2 regions of the Arthrobacter sp. A5 genome follow, and region 2 is predicted to be linked to the other one. Evidence: riboswitches for the same ligand, from Rfam matches in the RefSeq annotation. Region 2 holds a riboswitch; the other holds the start of a gene.

Region 1 (7,489 bases), 220 kb from region 2:
CCCCATTGCCAGAGAGTTATAGCCATGGCATCTTCGCGCTCTTTCACAGAACATCTCCCCCGTCTCACGCATCAGGACGGCTCGCCGATCCGCGCTCTCGTCGTGGACGACGAAGCGAGCCTGGCCGACCTGATGCGGATGGGACTGCGGATGGCCGGGTGGGACGTTGTGGTGGCCCACGATGGAAATCAAGCCATCAAAACCGCGCGTGAATTCCGACCCGAGGTGCTGGTGCTGGACGTCATGCTTCCCGGGGTCGACGGCGTCGAACTCCTTGGCAAGATCCGCACCTTTGCACCCGGTGTGCCGGCGCTCTTCCTGACCGCGAAGGATACCGTGGAAGACCGTGTCACCGGGCTGGCCGCCGGCGGCGATGACTATGTCACCAAACCGTTCAGCATGGAAGAAGTCCTGCTCCGGCTGCACCGCATCGTCCAGCGCTCCGGCGTGACGGCAGAGGACGCCGCCGAGCTGGTAGTGGGGGATCTGACCCTGAACCAGGACACTCGGGAGGTGATCCGCGGCGGGGCGCTGATCGCGCTCACGGCGACGCAGTATGAACTACTCCGCTACCTGATGGAAAACACTCGCCGGGTGCTCAGCAAGTCACAGATTCTTGACCGGGTCTGGAACTACGATTTCGGTGGCCAGGCCAACATCGTGGAACTCTATATCTCCTACCTGCGCAAAAAGATCGACGCCGACCGTCCGCCCATGATCCACACCGTGCGGGGTGCTGGTTATGTGCTGAAACCGGCCGCTCCGTGAGCCTGCCCGCTTCCGTCATTTTGCACAGGCCCGGGCGATGGGGCCGCCCCCGACAGCGTTGGTCCCGGTTAGGATCCTGGCATCTTCGGACCAAGCTTGTGCTCGCCACGATGGCGCTGCTGACCGCCATTTGTTTCGTAGTGGGTCTGGTCAGCTATGCTGCCGTCCAGGCTTCTCTGACCCATCAGTTGGACGACACCCTGGCCGAGGCGTCACACCGGGCCACGACCTTCAGCGCCGGCCCACCCCCGCAGGGATCCGCCGGTGACCATCCGAATCCGCTGAACGCCCGCGGCACCGGCATCGGCACCCTCAACGCGCGTATCTCCGCCGGTGCGGTGACAAGCGCCGGCCTGCTGTCCAGGGATCAGACTATGCCCGGAATCACCGCCGGAGACGCGGCCACGCTCCTCGGAATTCCGGCCGAAGCTCCCCCGGTGGACCGGACCCTCTCCAACGGCGACTACCGTCTGGTGGCCGCCTCCATGCCGGACGGGGACATCATCGTGACCGGCCTTCCGCTGGCGCCCAACAACGCCACCCTGGCATCTCTGGTGCTCGCCATTGTGCTGATCTCCCTGGGCGGCCTGCTGGCCCTCGGGCTTGCCGGAACCTTCATCATCCGCCGCACCCTCGAGCCGCTTGAGGAACTTTCCGCTGTTGCCACCCGGGTGGCAGGGCTGCCGCTGGACGCCGGGGAGGTCGCCCTGGCGGTGCGGGTGCCGGCCAAGGCGGCAAATCCCGAGACCGAGGTCGGCAACGTCGGGCATGCCCTGAACAAGATGCTGGACAACGTCTTCAGCGCCCTGCAGGCCCGGCAGAAAAGCGAAACAAAGGTGCGCCGGTTTGTCGCCGATGCAAGCCACGAGCTGCGCACCCCGCTCACGGCCATCCGCGGCTACACGGAGCTGCTCCGGATGACCGAGACGCTGAGCCCGGACGGCCGGAATTCTTTGGACCGGGTGGAGTCCCAGTCCAAACGGATGGGAACCCTGGTAGAGGACCTGCTGCTGCTGGCCCGGTTTAATGAGGGCCGCGCCCTGGACCTCAAGGAGCTGGACCTGACCGAGGTGATAGTGGAGAGCGTCAGCGACATCCGCGTCATTGCCCAGGATCATCTATGGAAGATGGACGTGGCAAGTGAGCCGCTGCGCATCCGCGGCGACGAAAACCAGCTCCGCCAGCTGCTCATCAACCTGCTCACGAATGCCTACAAGCACACGGACGCCGGCACCACGGTCTTCACCGCCGTCCACCGGGCAACGGATGGTTCCATCGTACTGACCGTCACCGACAACGGCCCCGGCATCCCAGAGGAATTCCAGGAGCAGGTCTTTGACCGCTTTGCCCGCGCCGACTCCGCCCGTTCCGGCGCTACGGGCACCACGGGTCTGGGGCTGGCCATCGTGCAGGCGATTGCCAATGCGCACGGGGGCCGAATCGAGCTCACCAGCAGACCCGGGCGCACCACGTTCGCCATCCGGCTGCCCGCCGCGCTGGTCATCGCATAGAGCCGACGGCGACGGCAGGCACTGACGGCTGCGGCAGCACTGACGACGGCGGCGGGCACCGTCAACCGCGGCACGCCTGCCGCCGTGCCGCCAACCGCGGCGCCGCCCCACCGTCGTCGCCCGTCAGCTACGGAGCGGACGCCGGAAACTGAACTGCGTGACGCGGTGCATCTGGTCCCGCAACCGGACGTCGTTGCGCCGGTTGAGCAGGATCAGGGCCCACGCACCCGCCACCACGGCCACCACTGCCCCGATCCCCACGGACCAGCGGGCCCCGAACACGGTTCCGATCCAGCCGATCAGCGGCGCCCCGATCGGAGTTCCGCCCTGCAGCACCACCATATACACCGCCAGCACCCGTCCGCGCATGACCGAATCGGTGGAAAGCTGGATGCTGGTATTGCAGGCATTCATGAACGTCAGGGACGCGAGTCCCACCGGTATCAGCGCCACGGCGTACAGCCAGTAGCTGGGCATCAGCGCCGCAATCCCCGCGAACAAGGCAAACGCGAGGACGCCGCCGATCACGTAGCGCATCCGGGTGCCCTGCCGGCGGGCGGCCAGCAGGGCAGCGGCCAGCGTGCCCAGCGCCATCACGGAGCCCAGCAGGCCGTACTCCCCCGGGCCAAGGTGAAACACGCTCGTGGCCATCAGCGCATTGGTGATCTGGAAGTTCATGCCGAACGTCCCGACCACGCCGACCAGCACCATGATCATCATCAGATCGGGGCGCTGGCGGATGTAGCCCAGGCCCTCCCGGATCTGGCCCTTGCCGCGCGGCGCCCGCTCCGATGGATGCAGCTCCTCCGTGCGCATCCGCAGCAGCGAGATCAGCACGGCAATGAAGCTTGCGGCGTTGAGCAGGAATGCGGTCCCGGTGCCGAACCACGCGATCAACAGACCGGCGACGCCGGGACCGGCCAGTCGTGCCAGGTTAAAGGACGCGCTGTTCAGGGCGACGGCGTTGGGAACGTCTCTCTGTTCCACCACCTCCGAGACAAACGCCTGCCGGGACGGCGCGTCGATCGCGCTGGCCACGCCAAGCAGCAGTGCCAGCGTGAAAACCTGCCACAGCTGGACCGTGTTCGTCACGACCAGCAGACCCAGCGTAAGCGCGCAGATGGCCATCGCCGTCTGCGTGCAGAGCAGGATCCTGCGCTTGGACACGCGGTCTCCCAGCAGCCCCGCGTAGGGCCCAATGAAAATGATGGGCAGAAACTGCAGCCCGGTAGTGATACCCACGGCAGTGCCGGAATTATTGGTCAGGATCGTCAGGACCAGCCAGTCCTGGGCGACCCGCTGCATCCAGGTTCCGATATTGGAGACCAGTGCCCCGCCGACCCATAACCGGTAGTTGTAGACCTTCAGGGCCCGGAACATGTCCTTCATCTGGCGCTCATTCCCTGCAGGATTCGGGCGGCCTCGCGGAGCACTGCGCGCTCCTGGGGTTCCATCGCGGCCAGTCGCTCGGCAAGCCACGCGGTACGGTGACTGCGCGCGTCCGCCAGCACACCCGTCCCAGCGTCCGTGATATTCACTAGGACCTGCCGCCCGTCCGTGGGGTGTTCGCGGCGCGTGACCAGACCGGCCATTTCCAGCGCGTTGACAATCCTGGTCATCGACGGCGCCTGAATATGCTCCCAGTCGGCGAGCTGACGCAGGGTCATCGGAGCATGATGGATGGCTGCGAGGACCGAGTATTGGCCCGGCGAGACAGCCTCGCCGCTGGCCTCCGTGCGCAGCCGCCGCGAGGTGCGCATGACTGCGATGCGCAGATCCACCGCCAGTGGGCCCGCGTCCGGCGCGGAGCCGTCGTCCGGATCCTTTTCACGTGCGGTTCTTGCCTTCGTCGTCGGCTTGGTCGCTGCCACAGTCATCAGCCCGCTCATTAGGTGCATTTCAAGCTACATAGTTACCGTAAGTCATTACCCTTGCTAAGTAAATCCTGAGCTTGGCCTGTCCCCAAAAAGATTGCGCAGCAGATTACACAAAAGCTGTCCGTTATCAAAATGTGACACTCGGCGGCGAGTCCGGTATTGTGATGGAGGCGCCAAAATCAGCAAATCATTGCTCCCTGGTGTCCGTGGCCGGATCGCCGAGCTCTGCCCCCGCCCACGTTCCGTTCGAGAAACGGCAGAGACGGGGGACCCACATCCGGGCTTCCGCAGGAAGCCCTTGGGGCTAAGCCATCCGGTCCGTGCCGCTCCTTGCCGCGCAGATCGGACGGCCGGATGCTCTCATCCGAACCCGACAGCTCACCTCGCAGGCGTCGAGAGAGGTTTGCAGCATGTCCGAAAACATTCAGCACGGCCGACGCCGCGTCACACCGACCCGTCGAAAGTCAGCAGTCCGGCAGCTATGGGAAGCGGCCCCGAAGCCAGGTCCCGTGGGCCAGCGAATGACCGCCATCGCTGTCGCCGGCTTCCTGCTCGTGGGGATGGGCGCGTCCAATGCGGCCCTGAGCCACGACGGATCCGCGACTGTTGCGCCCACAGCCGATGCACCCGTCTCTGCGCCAGGCAATGTACCAATGGCATTCACCCGCACGGACGTGAAATCCAGCGCCGCGCCCGCCGCGACGCCCAACGTCAGCGGCGCTGCCTCGGGCGTCCAGGTGCTCGGCGCGAACGGCGGCGCCGTCAACGATCCGGCCGGTGCGCGTGCCTACGCCGCCAGTGTGCTGGCCTCCTTCGGCTGGGGCCAGGATCAGATGACCTGCCTGGTGCCGCTGTGGACCCAGGAATCCGACTGGACGACAACCGCGGAAAACCCGTCCAGCCTGGCCTACGGAATAGCCCAGTCGCTTCCCGCCGAGAAAATGGACAGCACCGGAGCGGACTGGAAGAACAACTACCAGACGCAGATCCAGTGGGGACTCGATTACATTCAGAACCGCTACGGCTCACCGTGCGGTGCCTGGCAGCACGAAACGGCCATGAACTGGTACTAAGCGGCCCTCGACCACCCGCCCCCTCAGGAGCTGCGGTCAGCCCACCACGCCGTAGAGCCGGTCGCCCGCGTCGCCTAGACCTGGCACGATATAGGAATTCTCGTTCAGTTTTTCGTCAATCGAGGCGAGCACGATCGTGACGTTCCTGCCTTCGAGCTCCTCGCGCAGCTTTGCCAGGCCCTCCGGGGCCGCCAGCAGGCAGATGCAGGTGATGTCATCCGCGCCCCGGGCAAACAAGAACTTGATTGCCTCGCGCAGGGTACCCCCGGTTGCCAGCATGGGATCCAGCACATAGACCTGGCGCCCGGTCAGGTCATCCGGCAAACGCTCGGCGTAGGTGATCGCCTCCAGCGTCTCCTCATTGCGGGCCATTCCCAGAAAGCCGACCTCCGCAGTGGGGAGCAACCGCGTCATCCCCTCCAGCATGCCCAGGCCGGCGCGCAGAATCGGGACTACCAGCGGCGTGGGCTTGCGCAGCCCGGTGCCGACCGTCGTCGTCACCGGGGTTTCGATGTTGACCGGCTCAACCCGGACATCACGCGTTGCCTCGTAGGCCAGCAGCGTGACCAGCTCTTCGGTCAGCAGCCGGAAAATCGGAGAAGTGGTGTTCTTGTCCCGGAGAACGGTGAGTTTGTGGGCAACGAGCGGGTGGTCCGCAACAAGTACGCGCATAGGTAAAAGTTACCATTGAGCCGTGACCCCAACAGCGAAGTTCCCCGCAGCTCCCGCACCCGGCGGCGGCCGAGACCGTGCTCAGCACCGCGAATGGATGGGTCTGGCGCTGGAACAGGCAGAGCTGGCCGCAGCCACCGCGGACGTGCCGATCGGCGCCGTCGTCCTGGGTCCCGACGGGTCGGTCCTGGGCGCTGGCTGCAACGAGCGCGTTGCCTTGGAAGATCCGACGGCGCACGCTGAGATGGTCGCGATCCGCGCGGCGGCGCGGGCGCTGGGCTCGTGGCGGCTGGACGGCTGCACGCTCGCGGTCACGCTGGAACCTTGCGCCATGTGTGCAGGAGCCATTGTGCTGGCCAGGCTCCCCCGAGTGGTCTTCGGGGCCTGGGACGAGAAAGCCGGTGCGGCCGGATCCGTTTTCGATATTCTGCGCGAACGACGGCTCAATCACTGGGTGGAGGTGTTCCCCGGCGTCCGGGATGGCGAGTGTGCGGCCCTGCTGCAGGACTTTTTCGCCGGCCGGCGCCTTCCGTAAGTTGTTGCGCCCGAGCCGTTCCCCGCCCGCCTGCGACCCTCGACCGGCGCGAACTCGGCCCTGGACAGCGGCGCTTTTGGGAAGCAGGCCGTCCGTCCGGTAAAGTAACTGCGTTGGTGACGTGTCCGAGCGGCCGAAGGTGCAACACTCGAAATGTTGTTTAGGTGAGAGCCTAACGTGGGTTCAAATCCCACCGTCACCGCCAAGCGGCAAGGCCCCTGCCTCCCTTATGAACAAAGGGAAGTGGGGGTTTTGCTTTGTCCCGAAATTGGCCCCTCAGTAACGCAGCGGTAACGAAATTCTCGCGATGCCCTGCGCTCAGTACCCCCGGGAGCAATGCGCAGTCCGCGATCGACTCGGTCACCGAGGCGGCCGAGCCCCTGGTTATGCGAAAGGATAGGCGCACGGCTGCAACGGATCTCGACCCGATTGAGGTCATCGCCCTCGACATCGCACGGGCCGACATGCACTACATAGCTACCTCGTTGATCGGCCTTCCGTCTTCCGCGGCCGCCGCGGAGGTCGCCCTTGTCCAGTACGGAGCCATGGCTGCCTACGAGGCGCAGCTCCCCTTCGAAAAGACCCTTGGCTGGCGCCTGGAGGCAAACTGGGACGCTGGCACTGCGAAGGCCGCTCGAATGAGCGGCAAGTTCTTTGCCGACACCAAGCGAAACCTGCAGAAAGTCGTCACTCATTTCGACGAGCTTCTCCGGGCGAACCACGGCGCTTTCTTCCCGCCTAACCGGCGAGGCCGACTCTTCGATTTTCTCCGCGACGACCTGTCGGTTGTCATCCTTGAAGGTAGCCCGTACACGAGCCTTGTCAGCGCGCACTATCTGACGGGGCTCGCGCCTGAGCAGGTCGGCGACCTTTCAACCGTCGGTCCCGCCATAGGGAGACTTAGCATTGGTGTCGGTAACGTCGCTGCTGCTCTTCTGAATGACTCCGGCATTGAGTTGCATCAGCACGGACCCGTCCCGCCTTTTAGGTCTAGCAGCAGCCCTCCTGACCGTCCAGAGCGCTTCCTCGTCCGCGGTGCTGAGCGTGTCCCGA
Region 2 (7,489 bases):
ACGGGGTCGTCGGTTTCGGCGATGACGCTCGCCTTCCCGGTGAGGACAAGGACCAGCGCCCGGCGGAAAGTCACAACTGCCAGGGGCTCATATCCAGCATTCAGAATGAGAGTGCGCATGCACAAGCTTCTTCCGGCAAGTTCCGGGACCGTTGCCGGAGAGCCGGCTGCCCTCCGCGTGCCCGAACCGTGGATCGTCAGGATAAGACTAAACACTCGATGCCCGATTCGCCCAATCCGGTGATGGACTGCCTCAGTCACCAACCAGGCATTGCCGCAGTCACCAACCGGGCGCTGCCACCGTCGTCCGTCCCGGCGCTGGCGGCGCTTAACTCTCGTTCCTGCGTCCTCGCCTAACCCGACGCTGCACGCGTTTAAGCAGCAAAAGGTCCCCGCAATCCGCGGGGACCTTGTGAAAGCTGCTTCAGCCGTTGACGCAGATTATGCTAGTGGCCGATCGCAATGAAGACCGGGCCGGAACCCAGGTACGCGGTGAACAGCTCAGTGTTACCACCGTTGAATCCGCCGTGGATTGCCTGGCCATTGCCGACATAGACGGCGATGTGGGGCACACCGGCGCCTGCGTTGTCGTAGTAGATCAGATCGCCAGGCTGGGCTTCAGCGGCGGAGACCGTACGTCCCAGGGACATGTAGCCGGCCGGCCAGCCGTGGTAGAAGATGCCCGCGGCGGCAAGGGCGTTGCTGGCGAGTGCGGTGCAGTCCTGGTGGACTCCGAGCTGCGAGTAGGCGGCTGCGGCGATAGTGGCGCCGACTCCGCTGGCGGCAGCAGGGGCTGCGGCCGCAGCAGGGGCTGCGGCCGGAGCAGGGGCTGCGGCGGGAGCAGGGGCTGCGGCGGGAGCAGGGGCTGCGGCCGGAGCAGCCACTACAGGGGCAGCCGCTGCAGGGGCAGCCGCTGCAGGGGCAGCCGCTGCAGGGGCAGCGTTGTTCGTGTTCGCGACGGCTTCCTGGACGACCGGTGCGATCTGGTCGGCCTGCGCCTCAACGGGAGCTACCGGCGCAGGCGGCGGGGCCGGGATCGACGTCACAGTCGGCTTGACGAACGACACCGCGGCAGTCGCGTCGGCGGTAATGGCCTGCAGCGCTGCCGCTTTGACGTTAAGGGTCGAGGATGCGTCGGACACCCGCGTCATCGAGGGCTCAGCGGCGTTGGCGGCGATACCGCTAGTCAGGACCAGACCGGATGCGGCTGCAATGACTGCGGCCTGGCGGCCTACGCCGCCCGCATTCGAAGTTACGGCTTTTGCAATAACTGAAATCGATTTGGTCTTTGACACCACGGCGCGGTGCCGTGCAATAGGTGCACGAGAGGTCATGTGGTACTCACTTTCAATGTCTTCAAGCTGAAGGGGCAGCTTCCGGGCAAGGGCCTCGGCGGATTTTTTTCGCGGGCCATCGGCCCGTTTGGAATGTGCTGGCGGTTACGGAAGGGTGTAGAAGACGGAGGTTCCGGTAGCGGTGGCCGGCAGCAGTACTGTGCCGACGCTCGGGTTCAGCGCACTGATGACCATGCCGTTACCCACGTAGATGCCGACGTGGACTCCGCCGTTCTGTACAACCAGATCGCCGGGCTGCGGGTTGGATGTCTGAACCATTCCGCTCCACTGGTTGGTCCGCGGAACGGAAATTCCTGCTTGGGCGTATGCCCACTGCACAAATCCTGAACAGTCCCAGCCCGAGGTGCTGGTGCCGCCCCAGACATAGGGATGTCCGATTCCTGCATAGGCGGCCGCTGCGACGCCCGCATGCCCACTGCCCACGACAGGAGCGGCAACGGCCTCGGTCTTTGCGACGGCTTCGGCTGCGGTGTTCTGAGCAGCAGTCACCTGGTCGGCTGCTTCGGCGAGCGGTGCAACTGCAGCGATCGGTGCTGCTGCGGCGATCGGTGCTGCTGCGGCGATCGGTGCTGCTGCGGCGACTACAGGAGCCGGCGTGGAGCTGACGGCGGGACGGTCGAAGGACACCGCGGCGGTGGCCGGTGCCGTGATCGACAGCGGAGCAACCTGAACGGCTGCGGACGCATCGGTGGTGACGCGACCGGTTTCTGACGCCTGCGCCGGAAGTCCGATGCTTAGGATCAGGCCCGAAGCCGCGGCGATGACCGCTGCCTGCCGGCCCACGGTCCCCGCATTGGAGGATACGGCCTTCGAAATGGCCGAAAGCGGGTTTTTACTGACCGTGGCCACTCTATGGCGACCAAGGGTATTGACTGATGACACGGCTGAAGCCTCTCCCAATGCCTGCGAGGTAAGCTGTCGGATTCGGATGGGAGTCACCCGGCCGCTCCACATTCTGCGGAATTTCTTCCGATGAACGCTTCGCGGCTTCACCCCAAGGACTTCTGACGAAGTCCGTTATTGGTTCCCCCGCCCCTGCCAGACGATTGTTGCGAACGGACCGTGAGCGGTGGCAGAGCTAGGCAATCCACTCATGGGCGCCAACTTCTGTACAACTTGGCGCGAGTAAGACGCTACAACAGATTCAACGCAATGTCACATTCTGGTCACGGTGAGCTGTGGATGGCGCTGTGAAAAAGTGCTGGCGTCAGAGCCAGCCGAGGGGGTCAACAAGGGTGCCGTTGACCACTACCTCGAAGTGCAGATGGCAGCCCGTCGAGGAGCCAGTGGTGCCGCTGAGAGAGATCCGTGCCCCGCGCTCCAGCGTCTGGCCGACGGTCACGCCGATCTGTGAGAGGTGGTTGTACGTGGTCGACAGGCCGTTGCCGTGATCGATCACAATACGGTTTCCGCCGCCGTAGGGATGCCACCCAGCGAAGGTCACGGTGCCGCCGGCCGCACCATGAACGGCACTGCCGCAAGCCACACCGTAGTCTTGGCCGGTATGGACCTCCCCCATCTCTCCGGTCAACGGGTTGATGCGGCTACCGAAGCCCGAGGTCTGCTGTAGGGTATCCAGCGGCGCACTCAGGACACCTTTGGCTGCGGCAGCAGTGACCTCGGCGGCGGACACGGCGAGAGTCTGATGCAGCTTGCCGTCCGCGTCGGGCCGGCTGCTCACCTGGGGACGATCAAATGCCATCGGCACGCCCGGATCCGCCGTAATGACGGCATCTTCGGCCGCTGCACGCCCGGCTGCACCGACGGACAGAGTCGCCGCCGTCGTCGGCATGGTCACGGCCAGTGCCAGGCCGGTCGCCGCCAATGCCATGCCCGCTGTCTGGCTAATCCCGGCGGAAACGGCCCCACGGAACAGCCCCCGCACCGAGGGGTGCCGGCGATTGCTCCGCCGTTCGCGGTGGATGGTGTTGCGTCGGCAGATTGGGGCAGCGGGTGACGCGGGAGCCACAGGAAACCCGCGTCTGCGGCCATGCCGGTGAATCGTGGACAAGGTTGAGCCTCTCTCGTACGCCTGCGGAGTCAGCTGTCGGATTCGAGTCTGGGGAATGATCTGCAGCTCGGCCCGGAGGGCACGGCACGGCCCCGTCGTATCCGAATGGAATGGCCGCCTCAGCCGTCTCATGCCCGGACGGACTTCACCCCAAGGCAGCGTGTCTTCAGCTGCCGTTGAGTGGGTCCCCCGCCCTTGCCATGCGGTTTTTCCTATGTTCCGCTGGCAAGGTTCGGCGACGGAAAGGTAACGCTTTGGTATCAGCGCCAGGTAGCTACTATACGGTAGAAACTTTTCCCCGTAACGGATTCGTTATAATTCCTATGGACAACTCATCCGTCGTCCCACCTTCACTAGGTTTGGTGGTGGCTGCTAGGTGCTACAGTACAGGCGACAAACGCGCGACCGGGTTCCGCGCAGAGCGTAATCAGCTCACGGAGACAAACACATGGGCAGCAACCTCGGGCGGAAGCTCCAATGCGCCGTCGATATCGGGCACCCGCACGGAGATGTAGTCGCCCACCAGGGCCAGCGAAATCCGCGCGCCCGGGCGCAATCCGCCCTCGTCGAGCTGGGTCAGCAATTCCGGATCCACTTGAATCCGCTCGGACAGCCGGCAGATCTCCACCCTTGACGATGCGGTGTACAGCGGCATGGCGTCCAACAGATTGATGACCCCGTCGGTGAAAGCCTTCGACGAGCGTCCGCCCAAAGCCTCAAGGCCCGGAATGGGGTTACCGTAGGGCGACTCCTCCGGATGGCCCAGCAGCTCGTAGATCCGTTTCTCCACCCGCTCGCTCATGACGTGTTCCCAGCGGCAGGCCTCGTCGTGGACGTAAGCCCAATCCAATCCGATCACGTCGGAGAGCAGCCGCTCCGCCAAGCGGTGCTTGCGCATCACCAGGGTTGCCTTATGCCGGCCCGTCTCGGTCAGCTCCAGATGCCGGTCCCCGGAAACGACCACCAGGCCGTCGCGCTCCATCCGGCCGATGGTCTGCGAGACAGTAGGCCCCGAGTGGTGCAGGCGCTCGGCAATCCGAGCCCGCAGCGCCACGATGTTTTCCTCTTGCAGCTCCAGGATGGTTCTCAAATACATTTCTGTCGTGTCGATCAAGTCGGACAAGTCAACACCTTCCTGGCGCTTCGATAGGAAACCTGCGCGCACGATTTTCATGATGCGGGCCAGCAACGGAACCTGCGACTTTTTCGTGCCGGCCCTTGCACTCTCTGCTCTAGGTTAGCTTGCTTGTCAGATGGCGGAAAATTATTCCACTGAAGCCGCCGGACCACAGCGAGGCTGAACTTTACGTCGTGCGACACGGACCGGTTAACGCTGAGGTGCCACGCCACGGCAGAATTATGACCAACCAATAACGCCCCGCCGTTCAATCCTCTTGGAGCTACCCGTGAGCCAATCCACTGCCCTGACCATCCCGGCACCGCTGCTGCCCCTGGACGGACGCTTTGGCGCCGGACCTTCGAAGGTACGGCCGGAGCAAGTGGCGGCGCTGGCTGGCGCCGGGCACAACCTGCTGGGCACATCACACCGTCAGGCGCCGGTGAAAAACCTGGTTGGCGAAGTACGCGCCGGGCTGAGCCGGTTCTTCAGGGCACCGGACGGGTACGAGGTGATCCTCGGCGTCGGCGGGTCCACGGCGTTCTGGGACATTGCCGCCTTCGGCCTGGTGGAGCGGAAGGCCCAGCACCTGAGCTTCGGCGAGTTCGGTTCCAAATTCGCCGGGGCCACCAACAAGGCTCCTTTCCTGGACGCCTCTTCCATTATCACGTCCGGGCCCGGTACCCGGCCGGCGGCCCAAGCCGAGGCCGGCGTGGACGTTTATGCCTGGCCGCAGAATGAGACCTCCACCGGCGTGGCCGCGCCGGTGCAGCGCGTTTCCGGGGCCGACGAGGGCGCTCTGATGGTCATTGACGCCACGTCGGCGGCCGGCGGCCTCGACGTCGACATCGCCCAGGCCGATGTGTACTACTTTGCGCCGCAGAAGAATTTTGCGTCCGACGGCGGCCTGTGGCTTGGTCTGTTCTCTCCGGCCGCGCTGGAGCGCGCAGCAAAGATCCAAGCCGGCGGCCGCTGGATTCCGGACTTCCTGAACCTGCAGACAGCGGTCGATAACTCCCGATTGAACCAGACGTACAACACCCCGGCGCTGTCCACGCTGGTGACACTCAATGAGCAGATCAAGTGGCTCAACGCCAGTGGCGGCCTGGACTTCGCGTCCGCCCGCACTGCCGACTCGGCCGGCCGCCTGTACGCCTGGGCCGAGCAGTCCCCGGTCGCCACCCCCTACGTGAGCGACCCGGCTGACCGTTCCAACGTCATCGTCACCATCGACTTTGATGATTCCGTGGACGCGGCGGCGGTGGCCAAAATCCTACGCTCCAACGGAATTGTCGACGTCGAGCCGTACCGCAAGCTCGGCCGCAATCAGCTCCGGGTGGCCACGTTCGTCGCGATCGAGCCCGACGACGTGACCGCGCTGACCAAGTGCATCGACTACGTCATCGGGAACCTCTAGCCCCAGTCACCGAATCGACAACGCAGTTGAGGCGCATGTTTTGGCGAAACATGCGCCTCAACTGCGTCCCGGATGAAGGGGTCAATCGATAAATGTAACGGGTCAGTTGTGGGTGTCTGCCTCGGCGTCGGCAGCATCCTGCCCCAGTGCCTCTTCCTGTTCCAGCAGCGCCGTGGCCAACGCGGCTGCGTTCTCGGGCAGACCGTTCTCGGGCGCACCGGACGTCTCCGGCAGGAGGAGGCCAGCCAGCTCTGCCGCCTCCTCGTCATCCCCCGGCCGGACCCGGTCCGCCCACGGCACCCAGTCCGGCGCGAGCACCGAGTTTTCTGATGGCAGCAGCCCCACCTCATTAACCGTCGCGGTTTTGGACCGGGACACCCGCGCCAGCACGGCAAACCACTGCCAGCCCACGTACCCGCTCATCCTGCACTCAAAAAGGTGCGTTGCGACGCGCTCGCCCTCGCTGCGGACTCCGAGGTGCGCGCCGATCTGCCGTTCGTCAGCGATCCCCAGCACGCCCTGTCTGGCAACGTCGACGGCGGCCGCCAGCACGGCGTCGGGCTTCCCGGTGCGCCACAGCGGCACGCCGGGCCGGCCCTTCGGCCGCTTTCCCGCACCGGGCTGGGCGGGCACCGTGGACCCGGCGGGCACGGCGGGCACCGTGGATCCGGCGGGCACCGTGGATCCGGCGGGCACCGTGGATCCGGCGGGCACCGTGGATCCGGTGGACCCGGCGGGCACCGCTGCGGGAGTTAAGGAATCGGCCATCACGCGTCGAAGTTTTCGGCGACCTTGCGCAGCGCAGCCGCAATCCTGCCGGCGTCGCCGTCCGGGTATTTGCCGTTGGTCAGACCCCCGACGGATTTCTCCAGCATGCTCACCAGATCCTGCACAATCGGCGCCAGTTCCATGGGCGGCATCCGCTTGGCCTTCGCGACCGACGGCGCCTTGTCGAGAATCCGCGCGGCCATCGCCTGGGCACCCTTGCGCCCGTCGGCGACCCCGAATTCCATCCGCATGCCCACCTTGACCTCGGAAACACCGTCCGGCAGCGCATTGGCGTGCAGGAACACTTCCTTGCCGTCATCGGTGGTCAGGAAGCCGAAGCCCTTTTCGTTGTCATACCACTTGACTTTCCCGGTTGGCACTTCGTTTACCTCGTTCATCGTCTTGCTCGGGTCCCCCGCGGCTGCACGTAAACCTCAAAGGAAAGCCTCCAATTGGGCGCGACGGCGTTGGGCGTGTTGGTCTGCTCCCTCTAGGTTAGCGTGTCGTCCCCGGCGCCGCGGCTTTGCCGCCAAGGTGTCCGCTGTTAGCGTTAACGGCATGACTGAGAACGGCCGTGCCATGCCTGACTCCGGCCGCAGCGGGCTGGTCTTCAATGTAGCTGCTGCGGTACTCGCCGTTGTCTGTGTGGCGTCGCTGGCGAGCGTACTGCTGGTCAAGGTCGCCGGCGGTAGGCCCTGGAGCGCGTTGGACTGGATCGCCATGATTGGGTTGCCGCTGGCATTCGTCCTGATGGGGATCGGCGTGTTGCGCGCCATCGCCCGCCGCCGTCGGCTCTGACCGGCCTGCCCAAAGGGCGACTGC

The links. Region 2 has a riboswitch for cyclic di-AMP ahead of ACLLJI_RS03060 (M23 family metallopeptidase). Riboswitches for the same ligand answer to the same signal wherever they lie in the genome.
Region 1: another riboswitch for cyclic di-AMP. It lies ahead of ACLLJI_RS02045 (hypothetical protein); the one in region 2 lies ahead of ACLLJI_RS03060 (M23 family metallopeptidase).

What each region holds. Positions count from the first base shown of each region.
Region 1 is NZ_CP180316.1:413,793-421,281, reverse strand. It holds gene ACLLJI_RS02065 (response regulator transcription factor) at 25-768, shown strand; gene ACLLJI_RS02060 (sensor histidine kinase) at 879-2,279, shown strand; gene ACLLJI_RS02055 (MFS transporter) at 2,403-3,668, opposite strand; gene ACLLJI_RS02050 (MarR family winged helix-turn-helix transcriptional regulator) at 3,665-4,168, opposite strand; cyclic di-AMP (ydaO/yuaA leader) riboswitch at 4,379-4,562, shown strand; gene ACLLJI_RS02045 (hypothetical protein) at 4,567-5,229, shown strand; gene upp (uracil phosphoribosyltransferase) at 5,266-5,901, opposite strand; gene tadA (tRNA adenosine(34) deaminase TadA) at 5,924-6,436, shown strand; tRNA gene ACLLJI_RS02030 (tRNA-Ser) at 6,552-6,641, shown strand; gene ACLLJI_RS02025 (hypothetical protein) at 6,823-7,489, shown strand, end outside.
Region 2 is NZ_CP180316.1:635,667-643,155, reverse strand. It holds gene ACLLJI_RS03075 (HNH endonuclease) at 1-119, opposite strand, end outside; gene ACLLJI_RS03070 (NlpC/P60 family protein) at 446-1,333, opposite strand; gene ACLLJI_RS03065 (C40 family peptidase) at 1,439-2,236, opposite strand; cyclic di-AMP (ydaO/yuaA leader) riboswitch at 2,241-2,425, opposite strand; gene ACLLJI_RS03060 (M23 family metallopeptidase) at 2,562-3,185, opposite strand; cyclic di-AMP (ydaO/yuaA leader) riboswitch at 3,369-3,613, opposite strand; gene ACLLJI_RS03055 (metal-dependent transcriptional regulator) at 3,793-4,488, opposite strand; gene serC (phosphoserine transaminase) at 4,772-5,899, shown strand; gene ACLLJI_RS03045 (DUF3027 domain-containing protein) at 6,002-6,667, opposite strand; gene ACLLJI_RS03040 (cold-shock protein) at 6,667-7,047, opposite strand; gene ACLLJI_RS03035 (hypothetical protein) at 7,226-7,465, shown strand.